4 regions of the Providencia stuartii genome follow, and region 1 is predicted to be linked to each of the others. Evidence: predicted binding sites of a transcription regulator. Region 1 holds the regulator's gene; each other region holds the start of a gene.
The links. Region 1 encodes PurR, which represses purine synthesis genes. Its sites were predicted from a motif close to CANGCAAACGTTTGCNTG; they were not measured.
Positions count from the first base shown of each region.

Region 1 (7,684 bases):
CAATAATGGCCCCAGCAAAATAGAAAATTAATTCTGCTGTAATAATTGAAACACTAATAATACACTTAATTTATTATTAAACTCTAACTACAAATCTCCTTGTAATCTTAAGATATTTTTTTCTAGCTTTAACAACAGAACGGATAATTGACCAAGCTCATCTTGAGATATATTGCCTAAAATTTCTTTCCGTGTGTTATCAATAACTTCATCTACTTTCTTAATAAAAGGTTCAGACTCCTCCGTTAACTTTATTCTTTTCGCACGTCTATCATTGACACAAGTGTGTCGAGATATCAGTTTTTTTTCTTCTAACTGATCAAGTGTTCTCACTAATGATGGCTGCTCAATACCGATAGCTTTTGCGAGTTGAATTTGAGACTGTTCAGGTGGTAATTGACTAATATTGTGCAATGTAATCCAATGCGTTTGCGTTAACTTAAGCGGTTTCAAACGATGATCAATGAGTGATCTCCACATGCGTACCACACGTGATAAATCAGTTCCTATTTGTGACTCCAATGTTCCCTCCTTATATAACACTATTCTGCCTAACAAATATACAACCAATAAATTATTTTTTAAATTATATATTCACTCCCTCTCGCTATGACAACTAATTATTAAAAATAACCATGATAAATACCCATTTATGGTCATAGTCAATCATTTGATTTGTGATTTCCATCATAAATCAAATTCAATTTTCTTATATATTAAATATCATTTTATTCACTAATATGAACTCTCAATTATCTTGTTAATAAGAATAGCCTTACTCTTCTTTCAAATCTATCTATTTTAACCCTTATAGTAATTACAATTAACAATAAAAAAGACAATTCCAAATTACTTCTTAAAAAACAATTAAATATAGTTATTCTTAAAATCATGCTATTTTTAATCACCGACACTTTATTTAATAATTATTTTGAATAACTAAAATTTAATTGAAGAATATGTGTGGTTATTAACTTTTTTGAATTAATTAGAATTGAAATTAATTATATTCGAATAAAATTTACTTTTTAAAATAGTTACTCTCTATTTCAGTTTAGATATCGACTAAAACAGCTCTTGTTGCGTTGAAGGTGGCTCATCTTTTTGTGTTTTAACCGAGATTGAACGAAGGTAGCGCTGGCGACATAAACGTAGAATATTGCGTTTTTGGCTATCTGTAAATTTTAACCACTGAAAGCGTTCTTCCCTCGAACGAAAACAGCCTCGACAATAACCTTGTTCATTGGTTTGACAAATTCCACGACAAGGGCTTTGAATTTCAAAAAACTCGAGTTGCTCCGCCATATTGATATCACCTAACTAAAAACACCCATTAATGATATACTCCATGAATTAGATTATATCTACTATTTGGTTAATAAATAAACCTATTTCATTGTGTTCGATCCTATAGGTGCGTTATATTGATCGTTAAACGATTCAGTTTCACTTAGTTACTTTTAAGGGAGTTCTTTATGCGCTTACTACATACTATGTTACGTGTGACAGATATGCAGCGTTCAATAGATTTTTATACTAAGGTTTTGGGTATGCGTCTACTGCGTACCAGTGAAAACCCTGAGTATAAATATTCGTTGGCATTCGTCGGTTACAGTGACGAAAGTGAAGGTGCAGTCATTGAGCTAACCTATAACTGGGGTGTTGATAGCTACGAGATGGGAACCGCTTTTGGCCATATTGCGCTTGGTGTCGATAATGTTGCTCAAACCTGCGAAGATATTCGTCACGCGGGTGGTAACGTCACTCGAGAAGCAGGCCCAGTAAAAGGGGGCAGCACGATTATTGCTTTTGTTGAAGATCCCGATGGCTACAAAATCGAGTTGATTGAAAATAAAAGTGCCAGTAAAGGCCTAGGTAATTAATTTACCTTGATGAGTGAATCACTAGGCAGTGTGCTTCCTGCCTAGTTTTAGTTTATCTGCAAAATTTTTTTGGCTTTGGCATAATAGCCACTAACCAGAAACCTAATATAAAAACCTAATGTCTGATAAAAATAATCCCAATGCACTCGTTAACCGCTTCAGAGGATACTATCCTGTCGTCATTGATGTGGAAACGGGTGGGTTTAACGCCAAAACGGATGGCCTACTTGAAATTGCCGCCATTACTTTAAAAATGGATAAAGACGGCTGGTTATCCCCTGATGAGACCTTACATTTTCATGTAGAACCCTTTGAGGGAGCAAATTTAGAACCAACAGCTTTAGCCTTCACCGGTATTGATCCCACTAACCCATTACGTGGTGCAGTTAGTGAATACGACGCTTTGCACGCTATTTTTAAAATGGTACGCAAAGGGATGAAAGCTACCGATTGTAATCGAGCCATTATTGTTGCTCATAATGCGACATTCGATCATAGTTTTGTCATGAATGCAGCTGAACGTGCAGGCTTAAAACGTAATCCATTCCACCCATTTGCCACATTCGATACTGCGGCATTAAGTGGTCTGGTTTTCGGACAAACGATTTTAGCGAAAGCTTGTGTGACAGCGGGTATTCCATTTGATGGCAAGCAAGCTCACGGGGCCTTATATGATACGAATCGTACCGCACTGTTGTTCTGTGAATTAGTAAATAAATGGAAAAAGCTAGGTGGTTGGCCACTCGCAGAGCAAGAGTAACCCCGCCCCCCTTAAGCCCCTTAAGATACAAAAAAACCGCATTAGCTTAACCTATGGGGCTAATACGGTTTTTTAGATTTACTCGGCGTTCTTAACTAAGCAGATACTTACTCCGCACGAGTCTCATCCGCAGAGCGATACTTATCAGCAGTTTCTTTAATCAGTGACTGGAGTTCACCGCGCTGATACATTTCCATGATGATATCGCAACCGCCTACTAGCTCACCATCAACCCATAATTGTGGGAAAGTTGGCCAATTAGCGTATTTTGGTAGTTCTGCACGAATATCTGGATTTTGCAGAATATCGACATAAGCGAAACGTTCACCACAAGCAGATAAAGCTTGAACTGCCTGAGCAGAAAAACCACAGCTAGGGAGCTTAGGAGAGCCTTTCATGTACAGAAGGATTGGGTTTTCTTTAATTTGGCGCTCGATTCTTTCAATTGTCGTCATTTTTACTTCCTTAGAACATGGGTGCTGATTTGCAGTCAGTCGCCATCGTCAGCCATTTTCTCAACGATGGCGACTAAGCTAGAATATTTGACCGGAATGTTAAAACGTGATTGTTTCATACAATATGCCAGTTTTACAGGGGTATTACTATAGCACTCCAAGCTGGAAAAAGGGATTTTTTCTAGAATCCCGTTTTAAGTTACACGAACTTGCTTCAGCAAGGCAGAAAAGCGCGATCTTAAACTCTATTGATTAAGATAATTATCTCTATGATTTTAAGGTGTTTTTGTTGAAAAAATTTGGTAATATATGACGCAGAATATCCATGCCTATAACTCGGCAAGCATCTCATGCTATTATTAATCTATTAAAGAATAAGCAAGACCGCATGAACGTTCGGTTCGTGTATAACTCATAGCAAGATATACGTATTAAATTATTTGCTCACTTTTATGAGCACCACACCCATATGTGTTGTTTTAAACGCAAACAAGGAGTACGCAATGTCATTTGAACTTCCCGCTCTACCTTATGCTAAAAATGCGCTAGAACCTTATATCTCGGAAGAAACCTTAGAGTATCACTATGGTAAACACCATAATACCTATGTTGTTAATCTCAACAATTTAGTCAAAGGTACGGCTTTCGAAGGTAAATCACTGGAAGAGATCATCAAGACTTCAGATGCGGGTATTTTTAATAACGCCGCACAGGTTTGGAACCATACTTTTTACTGGCACTGCTTAGCACCAAATGCGGGTGGAGAACCAACCGGTAAAGTTGCTGAAGCCATTAATAAAGCTTTTGGTTCTTTCGCTGAATTCAAACAACAGTTCACAGATGCTGCGATTAAAAATTTCGGTGCCGGTTGGACTTGGCTGGTTCAAAAAACCGATGGCAGCTTAGCTATTGTGAATACATCAAATGCGGCAACCCCTATCTCTGGTGATGATAAACCTATCCTCACTGTCGATATTTGGGAACACGCTTATTACATTGATTACCGTAATGCGCGCCCTAAATACCTAGAGAACTTCTGGGCCTTAGTCAACTGGAAATTCGTTGAAGAAAACCTCGCTTAATCATTTTCTTTAGAGAATAGCTAAAGGGCGAGTCAATACTCGCCCTTCTTAATTTCACCTTTAATTAAACAGTAAAATTAAAAAATATGTACTGCAAAAGCAATGATCACAGCCAAAGAACCTAACGCTGCTAATAGTCCAAATTTAAAATCTGTATCCATGAGTCCCTCTCATCATAACGAACAGTTAACCAGCAAAATAACCATAACTTATACATGGTTAAATAAGTATGACATGACGATTTATAAAAACCAGTGTCTATATCACAGGTTATAACATCAATTATTTCTTTTGTTTTTGCGCTAGATCAGACAAAATCGATAACTAATCGCTAAATTATTGCCAGTTAAGGCACTATGCCTCAATATGTAGGTAATATTAGGTAATTTTTTAATAAGAATTCATAACAAGACCGATTATTGGTCAGGAGTTTTTTTTTCCCATGGCAACGATTAAAGATGTGGCGAAGCGCGCTGGCGTCTCCACCACAACCGTATCCCATGTAATAAACAAAACGCGCTTCGTAGCTGATGATACTAAAGCGGCTGTTTGGGCTGCGATAAAAGAACTCAACTATTCACCGAGTGCTGTTGCTCGTAGTTTGAAAGTTAATCATACAAAATCAATTGGCCTACTCGCGACATCAAGTGAGGCGCCTTATTTTGCTGAAGTGATTGAGTCAGTCGAGAATAGTTGCTATGAGAAAGGTTATACCCTTATTTTATGTAACTCTCATAATAACTTAGGTAAGCAACAAGCTTACTTACAAATGCTTGCGCAAAAGCGTGTTGATGGGCTACTCGTCATGTGTTCTGAATATCCCGATAAACTAATCCATATGCTGGAAGATTATCGCAATATTCCTATGGTCGTCATGGACTGGGGCACTTCCCGTGGTGATTTTACCGACAGTATCATTGATAACTCTTTTCATGGCGGTTACCTCGCAGGTCGTTATTTAATTGATCGGGGTCACCGTGACATCGGCGTGATCCCTGGCTCTTTAGAACGCAACACCGGTATTGGTCGACTGACGGGTTTTAAAAAAGCCATGGAAGAAGCGAAAGTGACTTTACGTGATGAATGGATCGTGCAAGGCGACTTTGAACCAGAATCTGGTTATAAAGCAATGATGCAGATCTTAAGTAATAAGCAAAAACCTACTGCCGTGTTCTGTGGCGGTGACATTATGGCGATGGGCGCAATTTGCGCTGCGGATGAGATGGGATTGCGTGTTCCTCAAGACATTTCTATCATTGGCTATGATAATGTGCGCAATGCGCGTTATTTTACTCCCGCGTTGACGACTATCCACCAGCCTAAAGAGCGTCTAGGCCAGATGGCATTCGCTATGCTGCTTGATCGTATTGTGAACAAGCGCGAAGATGCACAAACGATTGAAGTCCATCCTCGCCTAGTTGAGCGTCGTTCTGTCGCTGACGGACCATTTATTGACTACCGTCGTTAATTAAGGCGCTAACCATTCGGCGTTGAGTGTTTCACTATCCCCAAGATATTCAAGTAACCAACTCAACGCCGGTGATGTATTCTTTTCCACCCACGTTAGACAGCAAGGACTCGGAGGGAATGGCTGAGATAGCTGCAATTGGGCTAATTTCCCCTCATCACAAAAGGGCTTTGCTCGGTGCTCAGGTACCATGCCAACACATAAGCCATTAACAAGACATGTCATACCATTTTCCCAAAATGGCACCACTAAACGCCGCTGATTATCTAATGCCCATGTATCTCTTTTCGGCAAGTTACGTGAGGTATCTTCAAGGCATAAACTTGGGTATTCGCGCATTTGATCGTCTGTCAATTTTCCTTTTAGCTGCGCCAGAGGGTGGTTTGGACTGGCCACACAACGCCATGACATAAACCCCATATCACGAAAACTATAACGCTCTCCGATGGGTGAAGCACGCGTCGCACCAATCGCAACATCAACACGCCCATCGGCGAGTGCATCCCATACGCCGTTAAACACTTCAGGATGAATATATAATTCGATATCAGGAAAATGACGATAGAAATCTAAGATCAGTTGCTCTGTTCGCTGAGGTTTGACAATACAATCTACCGCGATACTAAACTGCCCTCGCCAACCATTTGCTGCCTGTTGACATTGGTGACGCGTTTGTATCATTTTTTTGATAACGGAGCGACTTTGCTTGATGAAAATCTCCCCTGCCTCAGTTAAGGCAACATCGCGGTGACGACGTTCAAAGATAGGTACAGCAAGCCATTCCTCTACTTGCTTAACCGTATAGCTAATTGCTGAAGGAACACGATGCAGTTCTTCCGCAGCGCCACTAAAACTTCCCGTTCTTGCAACGGCATCAATAACTTCTAGAGCATGAGCTGACCACATAATGATACCTTTCAAAAATTTTGATAGCAGATTCCAAATATTACCGTTTCACAATGTAAAAATACAACCTATAAAATAGAGTCTCTGTTAACAATTATGTAAATTCTGGATAAGTAAGCTTCCATGACAAATTCTGCGACAAAAAACTCCCCAGGCTTTATGCTTTACCTTGCTGGTTTGAGTATGCTTGGTTTTTTAGCCATCGATATGTACCTGCCTGCATTTGGTTCAATGCAAACGGCATTAAACACTTCTGAAGGTGCGATTAGTGCTTCTTTGAGCATTTTCTTAGCTGGTTTTGCCTTTGCACAACTTTTGTGGGGGCCATTATCTGACAAACTGGGACGCAAACCGATATTGATCGCAGGTTTATCGTTATTCATTGTGAGCTGTTTAGGCATTTTATGGGTAACGGATGCGACTCAACTCCTTATTTTGCGTTTTTTACAGGCGGTTGGCGTCTGTAGTGCGGCTGTGCTCTGGCAAGCTCTGGTCATTGACCGCTATGATGCTGCGAGCACTCAAAAAGTCTTTGCTTCGATTATGCCTTTAGTGGCTCTTTCTCCGGCTTTAGCACCGTTATTAGGTGCATGGGTTCTTGAACATTATGATTGGGAAATTATTTTTATTGTCTTAATGGCTGTTGGTATTTTATTGTTAATTCCAACCCTGTTATTGAAAAAGAATCCTTCAAAAGACATGACGGTGGATTCCCATGACCAAGAATCTATTTCGTTTTTAAAACTACTGGGTTCACGTATCTATAGTGGTAACGTGTTAGTCTACGCTTCATGTAGTGCGGGTTTTTTTGCTTGGTTAACAGGTTCACCATTTATTTTAAGAAATATGGGTTTTAACCCTGCTGATATTGGTTTGAGCTACATCCCACAAACGCTAGCATTTATTATTGGTGGCTATGGCTGCCGTTTTCTATTAATCAAAATTCGTGCTGAAGTATTATTTCCATTACTGTTGGTCGGTTATGCGGTGAGCATGTCGATACTCTTTTTGATGGCGATATACACAACACCGAGCCTCACCATGATCTTAATTCCATTCTGTTTTATGGCAGCAATGAATGGGGCGTCTTATCCAATCGCGGTGTCAAAAGCACTCAATACCTATCCACA
Region 1 is NZ_CP119546.1:2,607,838-2,615,521, forward strand. Features, by position in the region: gene slyA (transcriptional regulator SlyA) at 88-522, opposite strand; gene P2E05_RS11410 (DUF1289 domain-containing protein) at 1,066-1,305, opposite strand; gene gloA (lactoylglutathione lyase) at 1,476-1,883, shown strand; gene rnt (ribonuclease T) at 2,002-2,643, shown strand; gene P2E05_RS11425 (Grx4 family monothiol glutaredoxin) at 2,751-3,098, opposite strand; gene sodB (superoxide dismutase [Fe]) at 3,602-4,180, shown strand; gene P2E05_RS21930 (YnhF family membrane protein) at 4,258-4,341, opposite strand; gene purR (HTH-type transcriptional repressor PurR) at 4,623-5,648, shown strand; gene punR (DNA-binding transcriptional activator PunR) at 5,649-6,554, opposite strand; gene punC (purine nucleoside transporter PunC) at 6,678-7,684, shown strand, end outside.

Region 2 (7,684 bases), 960 kb from region 1:
CATTGAATCAATGGATTGTAATTATTATCTTTGACGTTGCTGTTGCGCTAATAATAACGGCAACGTTCAGGTATTTTTTAACTCACCTAGGTATCTACATGATTCATCATCTGCATGCAAGCCAAGCTATTTGGGGTATAATCTATCAAAATAGACAGTGAAGAGGTTGGTGTGACGCAAGTAGAGATTGATGAGTACTGGATGAATCGCGCTTTAGAATTGGCGAAAAATGCCCAAGATGCAGGTGAAATACCTGTAGGTGCACTATTAGTTAAGGATAACCAATTAGTTGCATCTGGATGGAACCGTTCAATTGAAAGTCATGACCCTACAGCTCACGCTGAAATTATCGCCTTACAGCAAGGTGGGAAGGCACTTAATAATTATCGACTATTAGACACCACGCTGTATGTGACTTTAGAACCGTGCATTATGTGTGCAGGTGCATTAGTGCATAGTCGAATAGGGCGCTTAGTTTATGGTGCCAAAGATTTTAAAACAGGGGCTTGTGGTTCATTTATTAATCTATTAGAACGCCCAGGATTAAATCATTATATTGATGTAACGGGTGGGGTACTCGAAGAAACCTGCTCTACGATGTTAAGTGCTTTTTTTAAAATGCGCAGAGCACAAAAGAAAGAACAAAAAAGAATGCTAAGTCAAATTCAATGTGAGTGTGTTGAAAATCGAAACAGCAAAAATGCCTGAATAAACGAAAGCGATATCTAACAACACATTCCTTATCGACCAATCAGATAATCATTGATTAATTCGTTACAGTATCTTCTTTATCCTGCTCGCTTTTTTCTGGGTTGATGGAGAGGAGATATTGTCCTAAAGAGGGCTGGCCATTTGCAGGTGAAATGGCTGGCAGTTTGTATGCATTGTGGGGGGATTGTTTCTGTTTTAGGCTGACTTTCTCTTTCACATCACTTTGCGTGGTAGACGGCGGCACGTTATCGACGATGGTTTCCGGATCCCCTGACGTCTCAGTGCTTTCAGTTTTGTCATTGGGGCTGTGAGGGGAGACAAGCGGTGGAAATAAAATCAATGATTTTTCGGCAATAGCCAATGCACGTTGCTTCTTATCTTGATTTTGTAAATAGCCGACTAAGCTTTGATGGTAGCGACGAATGTTTTCAACATAGCGATAGGCTTCATGCCCTCGCGCATAACCATAGTTAAGCTGTGAATAATACTTTTTTTGAGTTAACAGAGGGAGTCTCGATTTTACATCTAACCAGCGGTCTGGGTCTCCACCTTGTAATTCAGTTAGTTTTCTGACATCTTGCATATGGCCATACCCCATATTATAGGCGGCCAGTGCAAACCAAATTCTATCATCATCGGCGATAGAAACTGGAAGGCGTTGCATTAAATATTCCAAATATGCAGCTCCGCCTTTAATACTCTCTTCAGGATCTAATCTATCTGCAACGCCCATTGTTTCGGCGGTTGGTTTGGTGAGCATCATGAGCCCACGAACCCCTGTTGGTGATGTCGCCAACGGATCCCAATGCGATTCTTGCCACGCAATAGCCGCTAATAGTTTCCAATCAAGCGCCGTAGCATATTTTTCAAACAGTGGTTGATAAGTAGGAAGTTTTTTATTGATAGCATTGATAAATGACATGGTATCAAAGTAGTCAAATGAACCGACATGGCTAAAATATTTTTCATCGAGCCTTGCGAGCAAATCGGATTCATTGCTGGCATTAAAAAAATCAAGTAGAGCAGCGTTCAAGCTATCATCATTAAGGCGTTTCATATACCAAGTGATGGCATGGTCATCGACTAAATCGAATCCGACCGCAATTTCAGGATGAATACGTTGTTGTAATGCAACAGAAATAGAGTCTTCTAGCGTATAGTCAATCAGCCCTTCCGCCACCATCTCTAATAGCTGGCTAGTTGTGTATTCGGTTGTTTCTTCCCAAACCAACTCAGGATGTTTTTCAGCCGCCATTTTGAGGGTACTAGCATGAGCAGAACCTGCCATCACGACGAGCTTACCGTTAATATCCTCAAAACTTTTAGGGCGTGTAGAGCCTTTTCGGTAAACCAGTTGCTGTGTGACATTGAGATAGCTAGGCCCTGTTTTCATTTTTTTCAGCCTATCTTTATTATAGAGCAATCCAGCAACACCAATATCTGCATTGCCATTCTCAATATCATCGAAAATTAGCTCAACGGTTGGTCGCAGGGTGATGTTCAATTTAACGCCGAGATAGTCGGCAAAGCTTTGAACAAGCTCATAATCAAAACCATGCAAGTTTGCTTCGTCATCTTGATAGATCAACGGAGAACTAATTGCACTCACTCGTAGCTCACCGCGAGAGATGATTTGGTTGAGCTGATTGTCTTGCGTATTGGGCCAACGGAGATTAAGTCCAATAATCATGGCCGCTAAAAGCGCAACAATCACAATGATTAAATAGTTAACCTTTATGTTATTCAAGAAAATATCTCATATGTATACCCTCTGAACTTTTCATTGCTTTATCAATTGAGCAAATTAAGTTGCCATCCGAATATTTCATTATAGTGGCGCTAAGAAACTTTGCTGCCTACTTGTGGCTCGGAAAACCATGAGGGGTTTTATGCCGGTGTTGTTGTAAAAAAATAATTATAAGTAATGGTTATATTTCCAGTGTTTGGACATTTTGCTCAACAATTATGATCCGTGCAACCAATATTGTGCTATTTCATTCCTAATAATTTTTAACGGTTTGCTTTATTTTTAGTCACGCAAACGGTTTCGTATTGATTCGCATTGCTCTATAATGTCTCCCAGTTCCCCTGCTTTTATGATCAGGGCTGGCGTTTAAATGAGAGAAATTATGACTATGGAAATTTTGCGTGGTTCACCTGCTCTATCAGCATTTCGTATTACTCGCCTTTTGGCGTTGTTTGCTGAAAAACAGCTTCCTGTTACGGATATTTATGCTGAATATATGCACTTCGCTGAACTATCAGCACCTTTGAGTGATAGCGAGCAAGGCAAATTGCGTAGTTTGCTAAAATATGGACCTTCTCTCGCGGAGCATGAGCCATTTGGCACACTGATATTAGTGACCCCACGCCCTGGTACCATTTCTCCTTGGTCATCCAAAGCGACTGACATTGCACATAATTGTGGTTTACCTCAAGTCGAAAGAATTGAACGTGGTCTCGCTTATTATGTGCAGGCGGATGCTTTATCACAGGCACAATGGCAAGCCATTGCGGCACTGCTTCATGACCGCATGATGGAAACGGTTTTTAGCGACTTTGAGCAGGCTCAAGCGCTTTTTGTTCATCATCAACCACAGCCAATGAAAGTTATCGATATCATTCGCTTAGGGCGTTCAGCACTTGAAAAAGCGAATATCGAAATGGGGTTAGCGCTGGCTGATGATGAAATCGACTATTTGTTTGATGCATTTACAGGATTAAAACGTAACCCAACAGATGTTGAGTTATATATGTTTGCACAAGCAAACTCAGAACACTGCCGCCATAAAATTTTTAATGCTGACTGGATCATTGATGGTGAAAAACAGCCGAAATCGCTGTTTAAAATGATTAAAAACACCTTCGAGACAACACCTGATTATGTTTTATCGGCTTATAAAGATAATGCCGCAGTGATGGAAGGTTCTTCTGTCGGGCGTTTCTTCCCTGAACCAGAAGGTCGCACTTATCGTTATCATCAAGAAGATGCTCATATTTTGATGAAAGTGGAAACGCATAACCACCCAACAGCAATTTCACCGTGGCCAGGTGCTGCAACAGGCTCTGGTGGTGAAATTCGTGATGAAGGTGCAACAGGCCGTGGGGCAAAACCAAAAGCAGGGTTAGTGGGTTTCTCCGTGTCTAACCTCCGTATCCCGGGATTTGAGCAGCCTTGGGAAGAAGATTTCGGTAAACCAGAACGCATTGTTACTGCACTCGATATTATGCTTGAAGGGCCTCTAGGGGGGGCCGCATTTAATAATGAATTTGGCCGCCCAGCGCTTTTAGGTTATTTCCGTACCTATGAAGAAAAGGTCAATAGCCACAACGGTGAAGAGCTACGAGGCTACCATAAACCGATTATGCTAGCGGGGGGGATTGGTAATATTCGCGCTGATCATGTCCAAAAAGGGGAGATCCCAGTTGGTGCAAAACTGATTGTTCTTGGTGGCCCATCAATGAACATTGGGCTTGGCGGTGGTGCTGCCTCTTCAATGGCCTCGGGTCAATCCGATGCGGATCTGGATTTTGCGTCAGTACAGCGTGATAACCCTGAAATGGAGCGTCGCTGCCAAGAAGTGATCGATAATTGCTGGCAGTTAGGTGATAACAACCCAATTCTCTTTATTCATGACGTTGGTGCGGGTGGTTTATCTAATGCAATGCCTGAACTCGTGAGTGATGGTGGCCGAGGTGGTTGTTTTGAATTACGCAAAATTCTTAATGATGAACCGGGCATGAGTCCATTAGAAGTCTGGTGTAATGAATCACAAGAACGTTATGTATTAGCGGTAGCCCCTGAACAAATGCCCCTATTTACCGCCATTTGTGAACGTGAGCGTGCTCCTTTTGCTGTGATTGGTGAAGCCACTGAGCAGCGTGAGCTCGTGTTGAAAGATGAGCATTTTAATAATCAGCCTATCGATATGCCTCTGGATGTGCTACTCGGTAAAACCCCTAAAATGCTGCGAAATGTCGACACATTAAAAGCACAACCCGATGCGCTAGATAGAACATCGATTAATTTAAATGAAGCGGTTAAGCGCGTTTTACACCTGCCTGCTGTGGCAGAAAAGACCTTTTTAATCACCATTGGTGACCGTAGCGTAACGGGAATGGTTGCGCGTGACCAAATGGTTGGGCCATGGCAGATCCCTGTCGCCGATTGTGCCGTGACGACTGCTAGCCTAGATAGTTATTATGGCGAAGCGATGTCTATTGGTGAGAGAACACCTATTGCATTACTGGATTTTGCCGCTTCTGCTCGCATGGCGGTTGGTGAAGCGTTAACGAATATCGCTTGTGCGTATGTGCAAGACCTTAAACGTGTGAAACTGTCTGCTAACTGGATGTCGGCAGCCGGTCACCCTGGTGAAGATGCAGGTTTATATCAAGCGGTTAAGGCGGTTGGTGAAGAATTATGTCCTGCTCTGGGATTAACGATTCCAGTAGGTAAAGACTCAATGTCAATGAAAACACGCTGGCACGAAAATGGGGCAGAGCGTGAGATGACTTCACCATTGTCATTGATTATTAGTGCATTTGGTCGCGTTGAAGATGTGCGTTTGACCGTGACCCCAGAATTAAAACAACAGCCTGATTCTGCATTGATGCTGATTGACCTTGGGCAAGGACATAATGCTCTAGGTGGTTCTGCACTTGCTCAAGTTTATCGCCAGTTGGGCAATAAAGCGCCCGATGTTCGTGATCCTAAACTACTGTCAGGCTTCTTTACGGCTATCCAAAGCTTATTATCAGAGCAAAAGCTATTAGCTTATCACGACCGTTCTGATGGTGGTTTGTTTGTCACATTAGCGGAAATGGCCTTTGCTGGTCACTGCGGTATTAACGTGGATATCAGTGAATTTGATGAGGATATTTTAGCCGCATTGTTTAATGAAGAGTTAGGTGCGGTGATCCAAATTAAACAACAAGATAGACCGTATGTTGAAGCTTGCTTTGCGGATGCTGGCTTGGGTGAGTGCCTACATTATTTAGGCACAGTAACGCAAGAGGATGCGTTAGTGATTAATAGCCGTGACACGGTAGTTTATCATGAATCACGTAGTACATTACGCGAATGGTGGGCGGAAACGACATGGCAGATGCAACGCTTACGTGATAACGAAGATTGCGCCGATGAGGAACATAAGGCTAAGTTAGACTCTCAAGACCCAGGTTTGAATACGCACCTGACCTTTGACATTGCTGATGACATTGCCGCGCCTTACATTATGTCTGGTGTTCGTCCTAAAGTTGCTGTTTTACGTGAGCAAGGGGTGAACTCTCATGTTGAAATGGCAGCGGCATTTGACCGTGCTGGTTTTGATGCTGTCGATGTGCATATGAGTGATTTGTTAGCGGGCAATCTATCATTAGCAGGTTTCCAAACACTGGTTGCATGCGGTGGTTTTTCATACGGTGATGTATTAGGTGCTGGAGAGGGCTGGGCGAAGTCGATTCTGTTTAACCCTCAAGTACGTGACGAATTTACCGCTTTCTTTGAGCGCCAAGATACCTTATCTCTCGGTGTGTGTAATGGATGCCAAATGATGTCTAACCTGTATGAGTTAATTCCAGGGGCAGAGTTCTGGCCACGGTTTGTTCGCAATCGTTCTGAGCGTTTTGAAGCTCGCTTTAGTTTAGTTGAAGTGGCGAAGAGCCCATCATTATTGCTGCAAGATATGGTTGGCTCACGTATGCCTATCGCGGTCTCTCATGGTGAAGGGTTCGTTGAAGCAAGACAGCCTACTCATATTCAGCAACTGGAAAACAAGGGATTAGTCGCGTTACGTTTTGTGAATAACTACGGGCAAGTGACTGAGCAATATCCGGCGAACCCAAATGGCTCTGTAAATGGGATCACGTCTGTAACCTCAATGGATGGCCGAGCGACGATTATGATGCCTCATCCGGAGCGTGTATTCCGTACTGTGAGTCATTCGTGGCATCCTGATAATTGGGGTGAAGATGGCCCATGGATGCGTATTTTCCGTAATGCACGTAAACAATTAGGTTAACTCGATTAAATATAAAGTGGATAGCCCCGTCTGACGGGGCTATGAGGTTGTTGACAAAGCGGGATAAAAGCGTGGTTTTTCCCGCTTTGTGTTATCAGTCGAAAATCAATAAATTGATTTTCCTCGTTTATTTTCAAAACCGATTCGACTTGCCGCCAAATATAATAGGTTTAGCGGCAGTCTGATAGCCCCGTCTGATGGGGCTATTTTTTTGTTTGCCGCGAATTAGATTGGAACAGTTTCAATGATGCTGATATGACTGTTTGTTGGGATGATTTGGGTGATCCTTAGACCCGCTTGCGAAAATAATTCCATAAATTCGTTTTTTGTCCGTTCGTTACTGTCATGAATCACACTCAAACATATAAGTTCTAACTCTTTTCCAAAATGAGGCGCATTATCTTCAGGGATAACAGCATCCATGATCAGTAATTTTGAGGTGGGCTTCATTGCGTTGCGAATAGTTTTAAATATCTCAACAAGTTTATCATCGGGCCAATCATGAGTGATGTATTTCAACAAATAGATATCGGCCTCTGGACACTGCTCAAAAAAAGAACCCGATTGCAATTTCCAGCGAGTATTATCGTTTAATTTGGACAAAATATTTTTTTCAAGCACATGCTTTTTATCAAATAAAATCCCTTTCAATGAGGGATTACGGGCTAATACTTCAAGAAGTAGGTTGCCTAAGCCGCCGGCAATATCGGCAACAATAATATTTTGGGGAAAGGTATAGTTTTGTAGGATAAATTCATTTTCAATCTTTGATAAAGAAGCCTGCCCTTCATCAAAACCATCCGGTTGTGAAGCCTTTTTTTCCCAGTACTCAAAGAATGTAGCGCCGAATAGCTCTTCAAATGGCTTTCTTCCATAAGCGAATTGTGCAAACCTTGCACTGGTTAACCAAAAGGTTTTATCTGTCAGCCAGAGGATTGCGGGACGTAATG
Region 2 is NZ_CP119546.1:1,647,745-1,655,428, forward strand. Features, by position in the region: gene tadA (tRNA adenosine(34) deaminase TadA) at 172-708, shown strand; gene mltF (membrane-bound lytic murein transglycosylase MltF) at 767-2,401, opposite strand; gene purL (phosphoribosylformylglycinamidine synthase) at 2,847-6,734, shown strand; gene P2E05_RS07185 (methyltransferase) at 6,960-7,684, opposite strand, start outside.
Region 2: the regulator PurR is predicted to act here: its motif matches at 2,746-2,763, upstream of purL (phosphoribosylformylglycinamidine synthase).

Region 3 (7,684 bases), 1.8 Mb from region 1:
GCCACTGCATAGGCTTCTTCCATATTGTGTGCGATACCTGAACGCGCCGTCTCTAAGCCAATTTTTTTCATTGCCTTATCAAAACGTTGGCGATCTTCCGCCTTATCAATCGCGTCCGCGGTTGCACCAATCATTGTCACACCGAACTCTTCTAATACACCTTTGCGCTCAAGCTCAAGTGCACAGTTAAGCGCCGTTTGCCCGCCCATAGTAGGCAAGACAGCATCAGGGCGTTCCTTTTCGATGATCTTACGCACAACTTCCCAATGAATCGGCTCAATATAGGTTGCATCGGCCATTTCAGGGTCAGTCATGATGGTGGCAGGGTTTGAGTTGACTAAAATCACGCGATAGCCTTCTTCGCGTAGTGCTTTACACGCTTGTGCACCTGAATAGTCAAATTCACATGCTTGGCCGATAACAATCGGGCCAGCCCCTAGAATCAGAATACTTTTTATATCTGTACGTTTTGGCATTTTTCTGCTCCCGATTATTTTGCGTTATGACGAGGTTGGTTCTGGCGATATTCATGAATCAATTCAATGAAGTGATCGAACAATTTAGCCGCATCATGAGGACCAGAACTTGCTTCAGGGTGCCCTTGGAAGCTGAAAGCAGGCTTATCTGTACGATGAATACCTTGCAGAGTGCCATCAAACAATGACTTGTGTGTCACGCGTAATGTATCGGGTAATGTTGACTCATCAACGGCAAAACCGTGGTTTTGCGCCGTGATCATCACGACATTCTGATCTAAATCTTTAACAGGATGGTTAGCACCGTGATGACCAAACTTCATTTTCATGGTGCTTGCACCGCTCGCAAGCGCCAGTAACTGATGTCCTAAGCAGATACCGAAAACAGGTATTTCTGTGTTTAAGAAATCTTGAATCGCTTTGATAGCATAATCACAAGGCGCAGGGTCACCAGGTCCATTTGATAAGAAAATACCATCTGGATCCATCGCTAATACAACGTCCGCTGGAGTTGTTGCTGGCACGACAGTCAATCGACAACCGCGGTCAACTAGCATACGTAAAATATTACGCTTAGCCCCGAAATCATAGGCAACAACATGCAATGGCAGCTCATCTTCACTTTTTGCACTGAGTTGCCCGTCTTTTAACGTCCAAGAGCCTTGAGTCCAGCTGTAAGCCTCTTTGGTACAGACTTCTTTTGCTAAATCTAAACCGTTTAAACCCGAAAATGCGCGAGCTTTTTCTAATGCCAGTGCCGCATCAGGGTTATCCCCCGCGATAATACAGCCGTTTTGAGCACCTTTCTCTCTGAGTAAACGTGTCAGTTTACGCGTATCAATATCGGCAATCGCAACGACATTATGACGTTTCAGGTATTCTGATAGGCCTTCCTGACCGCGAAAGTTACTGTAAACCAATGGCAGATCACGAATTATCAAACCTTGTGCATGAACTTCTGGGGATTCTTCGTCATCGGCATTAGTGCCGACATTACCAATATGGGGATAGGTGAGAGTAACAATTTGGCGGGAATAGGAAGGGTCGGTAATTATTTCTTGATATCCGGTCATTGACGTATTGAAAACGACTTCTCCAACAGCGGCCCCTTCAGCACCAATGGCGCGCCCGTGGAATTCGGTTCCGTCTTCGAGAACCAGTATAGCTGACTTAATCAAAACACCCTCCAGGGAATAATAAATCACAATTAGTGCATATTAATTCAGATTTGAGGATCTAAATCAATGCCAAAATGCGTTTTTAAGCAAATTTTTGGCAAATTGCGCGCATTCTAATGATGAGATGGAGTCTTGTCTAGAAAAAAACACATTTTTTTCATTTTTTTCTTACTTTTTTGCTTATCAGCCTGATTTTTACTGGAATGAGCATTAAAACCAGCAGCCATAATAACAACGTAAACGGTTGCAAACTAAATTAACTGAATAAGTTATGGTAATACTGAAAGAAAGATAATAAAAGTTTATTTTTTAAACAAAAGACAGAAACTTAGGTAGGAAAACAGAGATAAACACAACAAATAAGACAAAATAGAATCATAGATTGCAAATCATAACACATATAACAATAACACCATGATTTGCAATCAATATATAGCGATATAAAACTACAAATCTTCCAAGTTAAGCACATCTTTCATGTTATATAACCCTGATTTTTGAGACACTACCCATCCAGAAGCTCTAATTGCCCCATTAGCAAAAGTCATTCGACTGGATGCCTTGTGAGTAATCTCCACACGCTCGCCAATATCAGCAAACATTGCAGTATGTTCTCCAACAATATCTCCCGCACGCACGGTCGCAAAACCAATTGTTCCTGCTTCACGTTCACCTGTATAGCCTTCTCGGGTATACACAGCACAATCCTTAAGGTCTTTACCCAGTGCGGTAGCGATCGATTCCCCCATTGCGAGTGCAGTCCCTGAAGGAGCATCAACTTTGTGTCGATGATGCGCTTCTATAATTTCAATATCGGTGTAATCTCCCATCACTTTCGCCGCTTTTTCTAGCAATTTCAGCACTAAGTTAACCCCAACACTAAAGTTTGCGGCAAAAACAATAGGGATAGATTTAGCGGCATCTGCTATCGCTTGTTTACCCTGTTCATCAAACCCCGTAGTCCCTATTACCATGGCTTTTTGATGTGTGCGACAAAATGCCAAATAACACAATGTTCCTTCAGGGCGAGTGAAATCAATCACAACATCAAAATCATTGACCACTTTATCCAAGCTATCAACAACAGAGATACCCAATTTACCCACTCCCGCGAGTTCACCCGCATCGGTTCCAATCAAAGATGAACCTTCTCGCTCAATTGCAGCACCTAACTGTATCCCTTCTTGATTCTGTGCAGCTTGAATCAGCTGGCGTCCCATACGCCCACCTGCACCAACAATTGCAACTCGTACCGTCGAATGCGTCATTTCATATCCTTTTTAGCCGTTTCGCTGTGATTGTATGGCTCGATAAGCCATCGCATCTTCTCACAGCATGGTCATTTGAAAAATCATTGTGACATAGCTTAACGAGCCTCTTGATACTGTGCTAGTTCTAATCATGAATTATTAACAAAAGCGTATAACAACGAGAAATTATCAGAAAAAGTTGTCACTCCTGTTTCGGCAAGACATGCTAAAAATGTGAGCTAGATAGAAAAATGGTTGTGCATCTTGTCATAACAGGATTAAGCTTATTAGGTATTACCATTGTTTAGGGATTATTATGGTTTCCACACATATTGGCTTTCCCACAGAAACCGTTACGGTCTTTGTGATATTAGCCATCGCAGCGATTGCGATCGATTTATTCATGCACCGTTCCGACCGCCCCATTACACTCAAAAATGCCATTTTCTGGTCCCTTTTTTGGATTCTGATTGCGATGGCTTTTGCAGCATTCTTATATTTTCATCATGGCTCAGAAACCGCTAGTTTATTTATTACCGGCTACGTACTAGAAAAAGTCCTTTCTATAGATAACTTATTTTTAATGATGGCTATCTTTTCATGGTTCTCGGTACCAGATCATTATCGACATCGCATTTTGTACTGGGGAGTTATCGGGGCAATGGTCTTTCGAGGTATTTTTGTCGCCATCGGTACAGGACTTCTCAGCTTAGGGCCTTATGTTGAAATGATTTTTGCACTCGTTGTTGCATGGTCAGCTGTAATGATGCTAAAAAATCAAAAAGTGGAAGAGAAGATCGAAGATTACTCCCAACATCTTGCCTATCGTTTGGTTAAACGCTTTTTTCCTTTATGGCCTAAAATTCAAGGGCATGCTTTTTTACTCACCCAAAAAGAGGTCGATACTGAGCTCAGTAAACCTGAAAATAAAGACATCATGATAGGGAGAAACAGTAAAGCAACCTATTACGCGACTCCACTACTGTTGTGTGTCGCGATTATTGAATTATCGGATGTCATGTTTGCCTTTGATTCTGTGCCTGCAATTATTGCAGTCAGCCGTGAGCCATTAATTGTTTACAGCGCGATGATGTTTGCCATACTCGGTCTACGTACACTCTATTTTGTGCTTGAAGCACTAAAACAATATTTGGTCTATCTCGAAAAAGCCGTTGTCATACTGCTGTTTTTTATCGCAATTAAACTGGGCTTAAATGCAACAGATCACTTGTGGCAGCATGGCTATAGCATTTCAACAAACATGAGCTTATGGGTTGTGCTTGGTGTGTTAGCGTTAGGCGTGATGGCCAGTGTGCTATTGCCAAAGAAGAAGAAACTCTAGTGTAATCACTTTGAAGCAAAATTATCAGCCTGTTGAAAATGACTTCTCAATAGGCTGGTAAGTAGTGCCATTAATCTTTCGCGACTACCTGTCGGTGCTTGTAGTGATAATGCTTTTTATGGAAATGACGCCAATGCGCATCTTGAGCGGCTTGCAATAATTCAAAATCCCCACGAGTATCCCCCCAAGCGCGTAAATGATACTGGGTTAAATCACCATACACTTGTTCTAAGCGTTTAACTTTTTGTTCTCGACGACAGTTTTGTCCAACAAGGTTACCGGTTAATTTCCCATCGACAATTTCAAGTTCGGTACTAATCAGTTTTATTCCCAGTCTTCTGGCAAAAGGTTTAAGCACCAAAGAAGGGGAGGCAGAACAAATCGTCACCTCAGCACCGCTCTCTACTTCAGCGGCAACACCTAACACCCCTTCAGGGCGCATTAGTTTAGGCCAATAAATTTCACAAAATTGCTCTGCTTTTTCTCTCAGCCATTTTTCATCAACCCCAGTCAGAAAGGTTTTAATTAGCACTTCTTTTAATTCATCACGGGTAAGCTTTCTTCTCGCGCATTGCAGAGTCGGTAAAACTAATTTAATAATCTTGCGAGAAAAACGGTATTTGCCAAAAACAAACTTCAAAAATGGGATAAAACTATCGTGGTACGTTAATGTGCCATCAAAATCAAAAACAGAGAGTACATTAACTGAATGGTCGGTATTATTAGACACGACTGAAGACTCCAAAACGATGCCTTCCTCTGAGCTGCTTTCAATCAGCAGATCAGAGGTATTATTAGTCGCTAAGATCACTCGCCTTAGCTAATTTGTTTGACTTCAACACGTAGCTCTTTAGGCACTTCAAACACGATGTTTTCTTCACGGCCTTGTAGTTCCACTACCTCATTCGCACCAAGTTCTTGAAGCTTATCGATAACCTGACGAACTAGAATATCCGGCGCCGAAGCTCCCGCTGTTAAACCGATAATATTTTTATCAGATAGCCACTCAGTTTTAATATCTTCTGCGCCATCAATTAGATAAGCCGGCTTTTTCATCCGAGAGGCTAACTCTGCCAAGCGGTTTGAGTTCGATGAGTTTTTCGAGCCAACAACCAGCACAATGTCAGCACGTTCGGCAAGTTCACGGGCGGCTTCTTGTCGGTTAGTTGTCGCATAGCAAATATCATCTTTACGTGGTCCAACAATACTTGGAAAACGTTGTGTTAAAGCATCGATAACATCTGAGGTATCATCAACAGAAAGCGTTGTTTGCGTCATAAAACACAAGTTGTTTTCATCTTTCACTTGTAGTTTCCAAACATCTTCTGGGCACTCAACAAGGTACATTCCACCTTCAGGGTTGTTATACTGCCCCATGGTACCTTCAACTTCAGGATGACCTGCATGACCAATCAAGATGGCTTCTTTGCCTTTTCGGCTCGCACGCGCTACTTCCATATGCACTTTCGTGACCAATGGGCAGGTAGCATCAAATAGCATCGTTAAATCACGTGAACGTGCTTCTTGGCGGATCGCTTGTGAAACACCGTGAGCGGAAAAAATAAGGATAGAACCATCGGGTACTTCAGAGATCTCTTCAATAAAAATAGCACCGCGCTGACGTAGATCATCCACCACATAACGGTTATGAACCACTTCATGACGTACATAAATAGGGGCACCATAAAGCTCAAGTGCTCTTTCTACAATACTGATTGCGCGGTCTACCCCTGCACAAAAGCCACGAGGGTTAGCCATTAATATTTGCATTTTGACTCTCCAATTGCGGGTCAATTTCAAGTACTTCAATATCAAAAGTGATTTCTTGCTCTGCTAACGGGTGATTAAAATCAATAGTGACTGACTCACCTTCTATTGATTTTACTACCCCTGGCATTTCACTGCCATTCATTGCAGAAAAAAGCATAATAGTCCCTATCTCAGGTATCCCTGTTTCAGTGAAATCACGTAATGAAAAGTATTGAATTAAATCAGGATTATGCTTACCGAATACGGTATCTCCTGGCAAAGAAAAACTTTTCTTCTCACCGACATTTAGCCCCAATAGCTGCGCTTCTAATTCAGGAGAAAGCGAGCCATTACCTAAACTAAATAATGCAGGTTTCCCCTGACTAAGTGAAGAATCCGCCGTTGAACCATCTTCTAATTTCAAGGTGAAATGCAGTAATACGGCACTGTGCGGTTGTACCTGAGTAGACATAAATCGAACCTATTTTGCTATGATAAAAATCAGCCCGGCAAAACCGGGCTGAGGGTTATTATATCAGTTAATTTGCTTTCTTTTTGTCCTTATCCGGTAAGAAACCCTCTAAGATCACTAAAGCAGCACCAATACAAATCGTAATATCTGCAAGGTTGAATGTTGGGTAATGCCAATTACCAATATAAAAATCAATATAATCGACAACGAAACCGTGCATCAACCGGTCACTAAGATTACCAATTGCTCCACTGATAATTAGCGCATACGCAATATTGCTTAAGCGTTTTTGCGCACTTTGGCGATACATCATCACCATTAGGATGATAGATATCGCGATGGCTACCCCAGCAAAGAACCAGCGTTGCCAGCCGCCCTCATCAGCGAGAAAGCTAAATGCAGCACCGAAGTTCTGTGCATACATTAAATTGAGATAAGGCATGACTGGATGCGCATCATACAGCGTCATCTCTTTCAAGACTAACTGTTTGATGCCTAAATCCAATGCTATCAATACAACGGTTAACCACAGCCAGCGCAATCCAGTAGAACAAATAGGTTTCTTCATTATGCAAATTTACGTATTTCACCGTTTCCGGCTACGTTAGTGACACAGCGACCACACAGTTCAGGGTGATCCGCAACGGAACCTACATCATTAGCATAATGCCAACAGCGAGGACATTTCTCACCGGAAGCTTTGCTAAAGCCAATTTTTAAACCACTCAGTTCAGACGCCTGTGCATCCGCTGGCGCTGACGCAATATCAACAACGGAAGCTTGAGAGGTCAAAAGAACAAAGCGTAATTCATCTGATAAACTGTTCAGTTTAGCGGCTAGATCTTTATCTGCATACAAGACAACAGAGGCTTCTAACGAACCACCAATGTGTTTATCCGCACGAGCTTGTTCAAGAACTTTGTTCACTTCACCACGAACAGCGAGCAATTCAGCCCAGAAGTCATCGTTCATCTCTTCAGATGCCGCTAAGCCAAACAAGGCATCATACCATTCTTCAGTTAATACAAACTTAGCACGCTCACCCGGCAATTCGTTCCATATTTCATCCGCGGTGAAAGAAAGCACAGGTGCAATCCAACGAACAAGCGCTTCCGCAATATGGAATAGTGCAGTTTGGCAGCTACGACGCGCTAAGCTGTCACTTTTCGCAGTATATTGGCGATCTTTAATGATATCCAGATAGAAAGAGCCCATTT
Region 3 is NZ_CP119546.1:813,945-821,628, reverse strand. Features, by position in the region: gene carB (carbamoyl-phosphate synthase large subunit) at 1-476, opposite strand, end outside; gene carA (glutamine-hydrolyzing carbamoyl-phosphate synthase small subunit) at 491-1,654, opposite strand; gene dapB (4-hydroxy-tetrahydrodipicolinate reductase) at 2,101-2,922, opposite strand; gene P2E05_RS03490 (TerC/Alx family metal homeostasis membrane protein) at 3,221-4,246, shown strand; gene P2E05_RS03485 (HAD family hydrolase) at 4,317-4,976, opposite strand; gene ispH (4-hydroxy-3-methylbut-2-enyl diphosphate reductase) at 5,063-6,016, opposite strand; gene fkpB (FKBP-type peptidyl-prolyl cis-trans isomerase) at 5,997-6,467, opposite strand; gene lspA (signal peptidase II) at 6,535-7,035, opposite strand; gene ileS (isoleucine--tRNA ligase) at 7,035-7,684, opposite strand, start outside.
Region 3: the regulator PurR is predicted to act here: its motif matches at 1,888-1,905, upstream of carA (glutamine-hydrolyzing carbamoyl-phosphate synthase small subunit).

Region 4 (7,684 bases), 950 kb from region 1:
TGCGCCAGAAGTAAAGACAATTTCGCGTGGATCGGCATTCACCAATTCAGCGATTTGATTACGTGCAATATCAACGGCCTCTTCTGCTTGCCAACCGAAACGGTGGGAACGCGAAGCGGGGTTACCAAAAATGCCGTCCATTGTTAGACATTGCATCATTTTTTCAGCAACACGGGGATCTACCGGTGTTGTTGCTGAATAATCAAGATAAATCGGTAATTTCATTGCTCACTTACTCCAAAAGACAACGTTGTCTTCATTTTCCAATGATACTTGCGGTGCTTAATGGTTGAAACGCCACCACGTTATGTATCTAACTGCAATTTATTAAAATATTGTATAATTAAGCACGGACATTAATAATTGTTTCAGGTGAAAGTCCACCTAATGTTGCACGACGTTTTTCATTATCTTGTCTATCGGCAACATCCATCACTTCCTGATTCTTAACCAGCTCATCAAGGCTAATGCTACTAAGGAAGCTCGTAATTCTGTCACTTAAATCGCGCCATAGCGCATGAGTCAGGCAACGATCACCATTTTGGCAACCTTCTTTGTTACCTTGGCAACGCGTCGCATCAACAGATTCATCAACCGCAGCAATGACTTGAGCAACAAAAATTTGATCGGCATCTCGGCCAAGTAGGTAACCACCACCTGGACCACGAACACTCGACACGAGCTCGTTTTTACGTAAGCGAGCGAAAAGCTGTTCAAGATAAGAGAGGGAAATTCCCTGACGCTCAGAAATATCAGCTAGGGGCACAGGCCCTGTCTGAGAGTGTAATGCGACATCTAGCATCGCCGTTACTGCATAACGTCCTTTGGAAGTGAGTCTCATAACATATACTCCGTGGTAAAATATAGGCCAATTGTGACATTCCCGACTAATTTAGTCAACTATTTACCTGACTAATTTACTCAAGTATTCTGCACGGAGTAACCACTCATTTTTTAGCCCATTTTTCCATCGACGTCAGGATACCACGTAAAATATGTAGCTCTTGGGTTTCAATATGAGCACGGGTAAATAACCGTCTTAATTTATTCATAATTAATCCCGGATGTGCCTTACGAATGAACCCAGACTCATTCAATACGCTTTCAAGATGCACATAAAAACGTTCTATATCTTGTGCAGGGGGATATTCTACCTCAGACGAATCTGAGTTAACCGCATTTTTTTCATCTAAGGCTAAATATGCCATTCTAATTTCATAACTGACTAACTGCACTGCCATCGCCAGATTGAGAGAACCGTATTCGGGGTTGGTTGGAATATAGAGATGGTACTGACATTTCTGCAATTCTTCATTGGTCAACCCGATACGCTCACGACCAAAAATAATGGCAACAGGCGCCGTTTTCGCTTGCTCAACTGATTTTTCTCCACATTCACGTGGCGCAACCATCGGCCAAGAGAGTGTCCGTGAGCGTGCACTAGTGCCAATCACTAACTGACACCCTTCTAATGCTTCATCTAACGAATTGACAATTGTTGCCTGGCCAATGACATCACTGGCCCCCGCAGAGAGCGCAATGGCATGTGAATCAGGTTGTACTTGAGGATTAACAAGATAAAGATTGGATAACCCCATCGTTTTCATAGCGCGGGCTGTAGAGCCCATATTGCCTGTGTGTGAGGTCTCAACAAGAATAATGCGGATATTGTCTAACATGATTTAGTCGTTTTTCAAAAAATAATCGCAAGAGTTTAACACAAAATTGCTTATTGTGACGAACATCTATATAATCCGCCCACTCAATGTTTTTCGTTCTTTAACATTCCAGTGGAAAAAGCCCATGCATCCGATGCTTAATATCGCCATACGTGCAGCACGTAAGGCTGGTAATCATATAGCTAAAAGCTATGAAACGCCTGACAATGTCCAGATTTCACAAAAAGGTTCCAATGACTTCGTTACCAATGTCGATCGTGAAGCTGAACATTTCATTATCGAGATCATCCGTAAATCATACCCAGAGCACACCATCATTACTGAAGAGAGTGGTGAATTACTCGGTAAAGAAGATGATATTCAATGGGTAATTGATCCACTGGATGGTACGACAAACTTCACCAAACGCTTCCCACATTTTTCTGTATCTATCGCTGTTCGTGTTAAAGGCCGTACTGAAGTTGCAGTGGTTTACGATCCAATGCGTAATGAGTTATTTAGCGCTGTTCGTGGCCAAGGTGCACAATTAAACGGTTATCGTCTGCGTGGTGCTGATGCTCGCGAATTAGATGGGGCAATCGTTGCTACTGGTTTCCCTTTCAAACAAAAACAACATTCCGTTGTGTTCATGAATATCATGAGCAAAATGTTTGATAGCTGTGCTGACTTCCGCCGTACAGGTTCAGCAGCCTTAGACTTATGCTATGTCGCCGCTGGCCGTGTTGATGCCTACTATGAAATTGGTTTGAAACCTTGGGATTTCTTGGGTGGTGAGCTAATTATGCGTGAAGCAGGCGGCATCATGACTGACTTCGTAGGTAACCATAACTATTTAGCTTCAGGTAACATTGTTGCGGGTAGCCCACGCATCGTGAAAGATATTTTGTCTGTTATGCGTGAAGAGCTGTCAGAAGCATTAAAACGTTGATCGCGTTGTCGTATCATGATGAAAAAGACGTTGAGCATCGCTCAACGTCTTTCATTTATGACAAAGTCTAAAGTCATACTCACTATTTTCTTGCCTTTCCTCTCATCATCCCCAAATCGCACTCGTGTTGATTAGTCGACGGTATAATGGCCCTAGCATCCTGAGCAGTGAGTTCATGCACAGATACTTTCTCATCACAGTATATTCTGTTATCAATATGGCTCGAATATACCTAAGTGTATGATTCTATGAGTGTGCAGCGATTTTTGGTCGTATAAACAAAGCTGGAATTGCCAAAAGAGCCATTAAATAAAAGACAATGCCATGCTGATCGGGAACCCGTTCATAAATAGCCCCCACCATGACAGTGATAATCGCTAACCCTCCCCCCGTGGCTAATGCCGAATAAACACCTTGTAATGGAATAATTTCATTCTCTTTGCGCGCACTAATAAAACGCATTGCCGCCAAATGACATACCGTGAAAGTACCGCTGTGCAATATTTGAACGATAATGAGAATAGGTAATGAAGTGAAAGCCCCCATGAGTCCCCAACGGATAATTCCACTCACAGCAGAGAGTAAAAGTAAGTTACGCGAGCTCCAGCGGCGAAATAACTTCTTGCTCAACATAAAAACAATCACTTCAGCTACAACGCCAAGCGCCCATAATCGACCTATCACAACATCTGAGTAGCCAGCCTCTTTCCAAAATAACGAAGCATAACCATAGTATGCTGCGTGAGCACCTTGCAGTAAGGTGACGCAAATTAAAAACTTAACGACATTTTTATCGGCAATAAGTTGCTTAAAAGACACCTTATCTTCATTTGCAACCATCGGGGCGCCTTTAGGCATGATGGCGGGTTTTAACATCGTCGTGAGTAATAACGCTAAGCAGCTAATAATTAAGGCCGCCATAATTGATTTATGACCTAATATATCAGCAAAATAGCCCATAACTATCGAGCCAATAATAAAAGCAATGGAGCCCCAAAGCCTAATTTGTCCATAATCGAATGGAAATTGTTTTTGCCATGTTCCCGCTAATGAGTCACCGAGTGGCACCAATGGTGCAAAAAATAAATTAAATCCAACCATGACAAAAAATAGCCATGCCCAATGGGAGCCAAACGCAAAAGCGACAGAGAATAACAACGATAATGCCGCCAATATTCTTAATGCATTAATGAGGCTTGATGGATCCTTTACCATCGGTGTAATGAACATTGCACCAAGGAAACGTGCAGCGAGTCCAACCCCCAACAGTATCCCGCTCATTTCAGCATCAATTCCCTCCCCCTGTAACCATATAGGCCAGAATGGTAGAAAAATACTGTAAGCGAAAAAATAGGTAAAATAATCAATCGCCAGCCAGCGAGTTGATGGGATTACCATTATTCCTCCTTTTTTCAATGCAAAAAACCCGCTTTTACCAACGTGTAGAAGCGGGTTTAAAAAATTAAATTAATTTAATTTTATGCGTAAACTGGGTATTTTGCGCAAATATTCAATACTTTTTGTTTGGTACTTTCAATGGTCGCTTCATCATTGAGGTTATCCAGAACATCACACATCCAGCCCGCCAGCTCACGCGCATCCGCTTCATTAAAACCACGGCGCGTAATGGCTGGTGTACCTACACGAATACCAGAGGTAACAAATGGACTCTTAGGATCGTTAGGAACACTGTTTTTGTTCACCGTGATATTCGCACGACCCAATGCTGCGTCTGCATCTTTACCTGTGATATCTTTATCAACCAAATCAACTAAGAATAGGTGATTTTCAGTACCGCCAGACACTACTTTATAGCCGCGTTGCTGGAAAATTTCTACCATTGCCTTCGCATTTTTAGCAACTTGCTGTTGATACGTTTTAAATTCAGGCTCCATCGCTTCTTTCAGTGCTACCGCTTTACCCGCAATCACATGCATTAGCGGACCACCTTGAGAACCAGGGAATACTGCGGAGTTTAGTTTTTTATACAGCTCTTCATCACCACCCTTCGCTAAGATTAAGCCACCACGTGGACCCGCCAAGGTTTTGTGTGTTGTTGTCGTTACGATGTGTGCATGAGGAACAGGGTTAGGATACACACCTGCTGCAATTAGACCCGCTACGTGAGCCATATCAACAAATAGGTAAGCATTGATGCTATCTGCGATTTCACGCATTTTAGCCCAATCAACAATGCCTGAATAAGCAGAGAAACCACCGATGATCATTTTTGGCTTATGTTTCTGAGCTTGTGCTTTGATGTCTTCATAGTCGATTTTACCGCTTTCATCGATACCATAAGGAACGATGTTATACAGCTTACCGGAGAAGTTAACTGGTGAGCCATGCGTTAAGTGACCACCGTGCGCCAAGTTCATACCTAATACGGTATCACCGGGTTGCAGTAACGCCATATAAACAGCTGCGTTAGCCTGTGAACCTGAGTGAGGCTGTACGTTTGCATAGTCTGCACCAAACAGCGCTTTTGCACGGTCGATTGCTAGCTGCTCAACCACGTCAACATACTCACACCCACCATAATAACGCTTACCCGGATAACCTTCGGCATATTTATTTGTTAGCTGAGATCCTTGAGCCTGCATAACTCGTGGACTGGTATAGTTTTCTGAAGCAATTAATTCAATATGTTCTTCTTGACGTTGAACTTCTTTCTCCATTGCTTCCCACAGTTGTGGATCATAATCTGCAATATTCATTTCACGCTTTAACATTCGCTTCTCCTGCCTCAGCCATTCAATAAGTTGATAACAAAACTATCGCAATAGCACACAGTGTAAACTCTTTTTCTTCAGGGTGATAGCCCTAAAGAAAAAATATACGCAAACGTTTGCATATATTTTAATTGCCCTAAAAAGAGTTCGGTTGTATCGAGATAAAATCAGTCATATTCACACTGTAAAAACATTAAATACTGTTTTTTTCTATCTGATTTTATAAAGCCTCTATTTTTCAACTCTTTTTGTAATAGACCTATTTACATTGTGTATTAAAAGTTATAAGTTGTATTAAAAATGCATGTTATAAAAATTCATCTTCTAATGAAATTATTTCAGGAGAACCTGTATGCTAGACAGCCAAACTATCGCCATTGTTAAATCAACCATTCCAGCCATTGCTGCGACAGGACCAAAATTAACGGCTCACTTCTATGAAAGAATGTTCAAGCAACATCCTGAGCTAAAAGATATTTTTAACATGACGCATCAAAGTAACGGTTCACAGCGCGAGGCGTTATTTAATGCTGTTTGTGCTTATGCAACACACATTGAAACCCCAGAAGCGTTAATTTCTGCGGTAGAAAAAATCGCGCAAAAACATGCAAGTTTAAACATCAAACCTGAACATTACCCAATTGTTGGCGAAAACTTACTGGCCGCCATTGATGAATTACTCAGCCCAGGCCAAGAAGTCCTTGATGCGTGGGGTAAAGCCTATGGTGTTCTCGCTGATATTTTTATCCACCGTGAAGCGGAGATTTATCGTCAAAATGCCGATAAAGTCGGTGGTTGGGAAGGCTTACGTGAATTCCGAGTTGCCGCTAAACAAGCACAAAGTGATGTCATCACGAGTTTTGAATTTTTACCTGTCGATGGTCAACCTGTCGCTGATTATCGTCCGGGACAATATATTACCCTCTATATCAATGATGATAGTTTGGCCAATCAAGAGATCCGCCAATATTCACTCACGACCGCACCAAATGGTCGCAGCTATCGTATTGCTGTAAAACGAGAAGATAAAGGTATTGTTTCTAACCATATCCATCAAAATCTCAATGAAGGTGATATTGTTTACTTAGCGCCACCATGTGGCGATTTCTTCATTGATATTGATAATAAAACCCCAGTCACGCTAATTTCTGCGGGGGTCGGCTTAACACCAATGTTGAGTATGCTCAATCAGTTAACAAAAGAAGGCCATGAGGCACAAATCAATTGGCTACACGCAGCGGAAAATGGTGCGGTTCATGCGTTCCAGCATGAAGTTAACAAGCATTTAACTCATCATCAAAACAGTCACTCTGCGGTATGGTTTAATCAGCCTCGTTCAGAAGATAAGCAAGGTTTCGACTATCAATTCAGTGGATTGATGGATCTTTCACAAGTAAAAGAGTGGCTTGTAGAGCCGAATATGCACTTCTATTTTTGTGGCCCCGTTGGTTTTATGCAATACATTGGTAAGCAATTGATTGAAATGGGGATATCTGAAGATAATATTCATTATGAGTGTTTTGGCCCTCACAAAGTCCTATCCTTAAACTAATTTAAAATTTAGCGGTAATGGTTTCGCATATTAAACACTGTTCTAATCCCATTCCTGTGTTTATGCCATTACCGCCTTTTATCAAACCAGCGATATCTTTTACTGCTTGACAGATTAACCTTCCCTTCCCCACACTCAATCCCCTCTACCATTATTTTCCTGAGCGTTGGCTTCGATAAAACAGGGGTGATGTATCGCTAAATAGCCATAAAAAAGAGCTGTGCGAGCACACACAAAACCAGCTCAATGGCAGAAATCACGAGTTACACAATGAGGGATTGATACAACGATAATAGGGCTTCGAGAGCGTTACAACGCCTGAAAAATATAATGCTTCCGCGGGATATTGATGGTGCGGATCCCTAAGAACATACACAAGTATGTCACTAGGGCCCGCAAAAGAAGAGCACAAGGTGATGACACAAAATAAGATGAGGGTTGCGGGTTAAATCGCTTCCTCGTCTTGCTCCCCTGTTCTAATTCGGATAACACGAGAAACATCATAGACAAAAATTTTGCCGTCACCAATCTTGCCTGTTTGAGCCGTTTGCATGATCGTTTCGACACAGTTTTCAACGATGTCATCAGGCACAACGATCTCAATTTTAACTTTTGGCAAGAAATCCACCATATATTCTGCGCCACGGTATAATTCAGTATGGCCTTTTTGACGACCAAAACCTTTCACTTCGGTTACCGTCATACCAGTAATCCCAACTTCAGCTAAGGCTTCTCGGACATCATCCAGTTTGAAAGGTTTTATAATTGCATCAATTTTTTTCATAAATAGTTC
Region 4 is NZ_CP119546.1:1,662,003-1,669,686, reverse strand. Features, by position in the region: gene P2E05_RS07245 (IscS subfamily cysteine desulfurase) at 1-225, opposite strand, end outside; gene iscR (Fe-S cluster assembly transcriptional regulator IscR) at 344-841, opposite strand; gene trmJ (tRNA (cytosine(32)/uridine(32)-2'-O)-methyltransferase TrmJ) at 948-1,679, opposite strand; gene suhB (inositol-1-monophosphatase) at 1,804-2,607, shown strand; gene P2E05_RS07225 (3-phenylpropionate MFS transporter) at 2,854-4,005, opposite strand; gene glyA (serine hydroxymethyltransferase) at 4,086-5,339, opposite strand; gene hmpA (NO-inducible flavohemoprotein) at 5,692-6,891, shown strand; gene glnB (nitrogen regulatory protein P-II) at 7,337-7,675, opposite strand.
Region 4: the regulator PurR is predicted to act here: its motif matches at 5,445-5,462, upstream of glyA (serine hydroxymethyltransferase).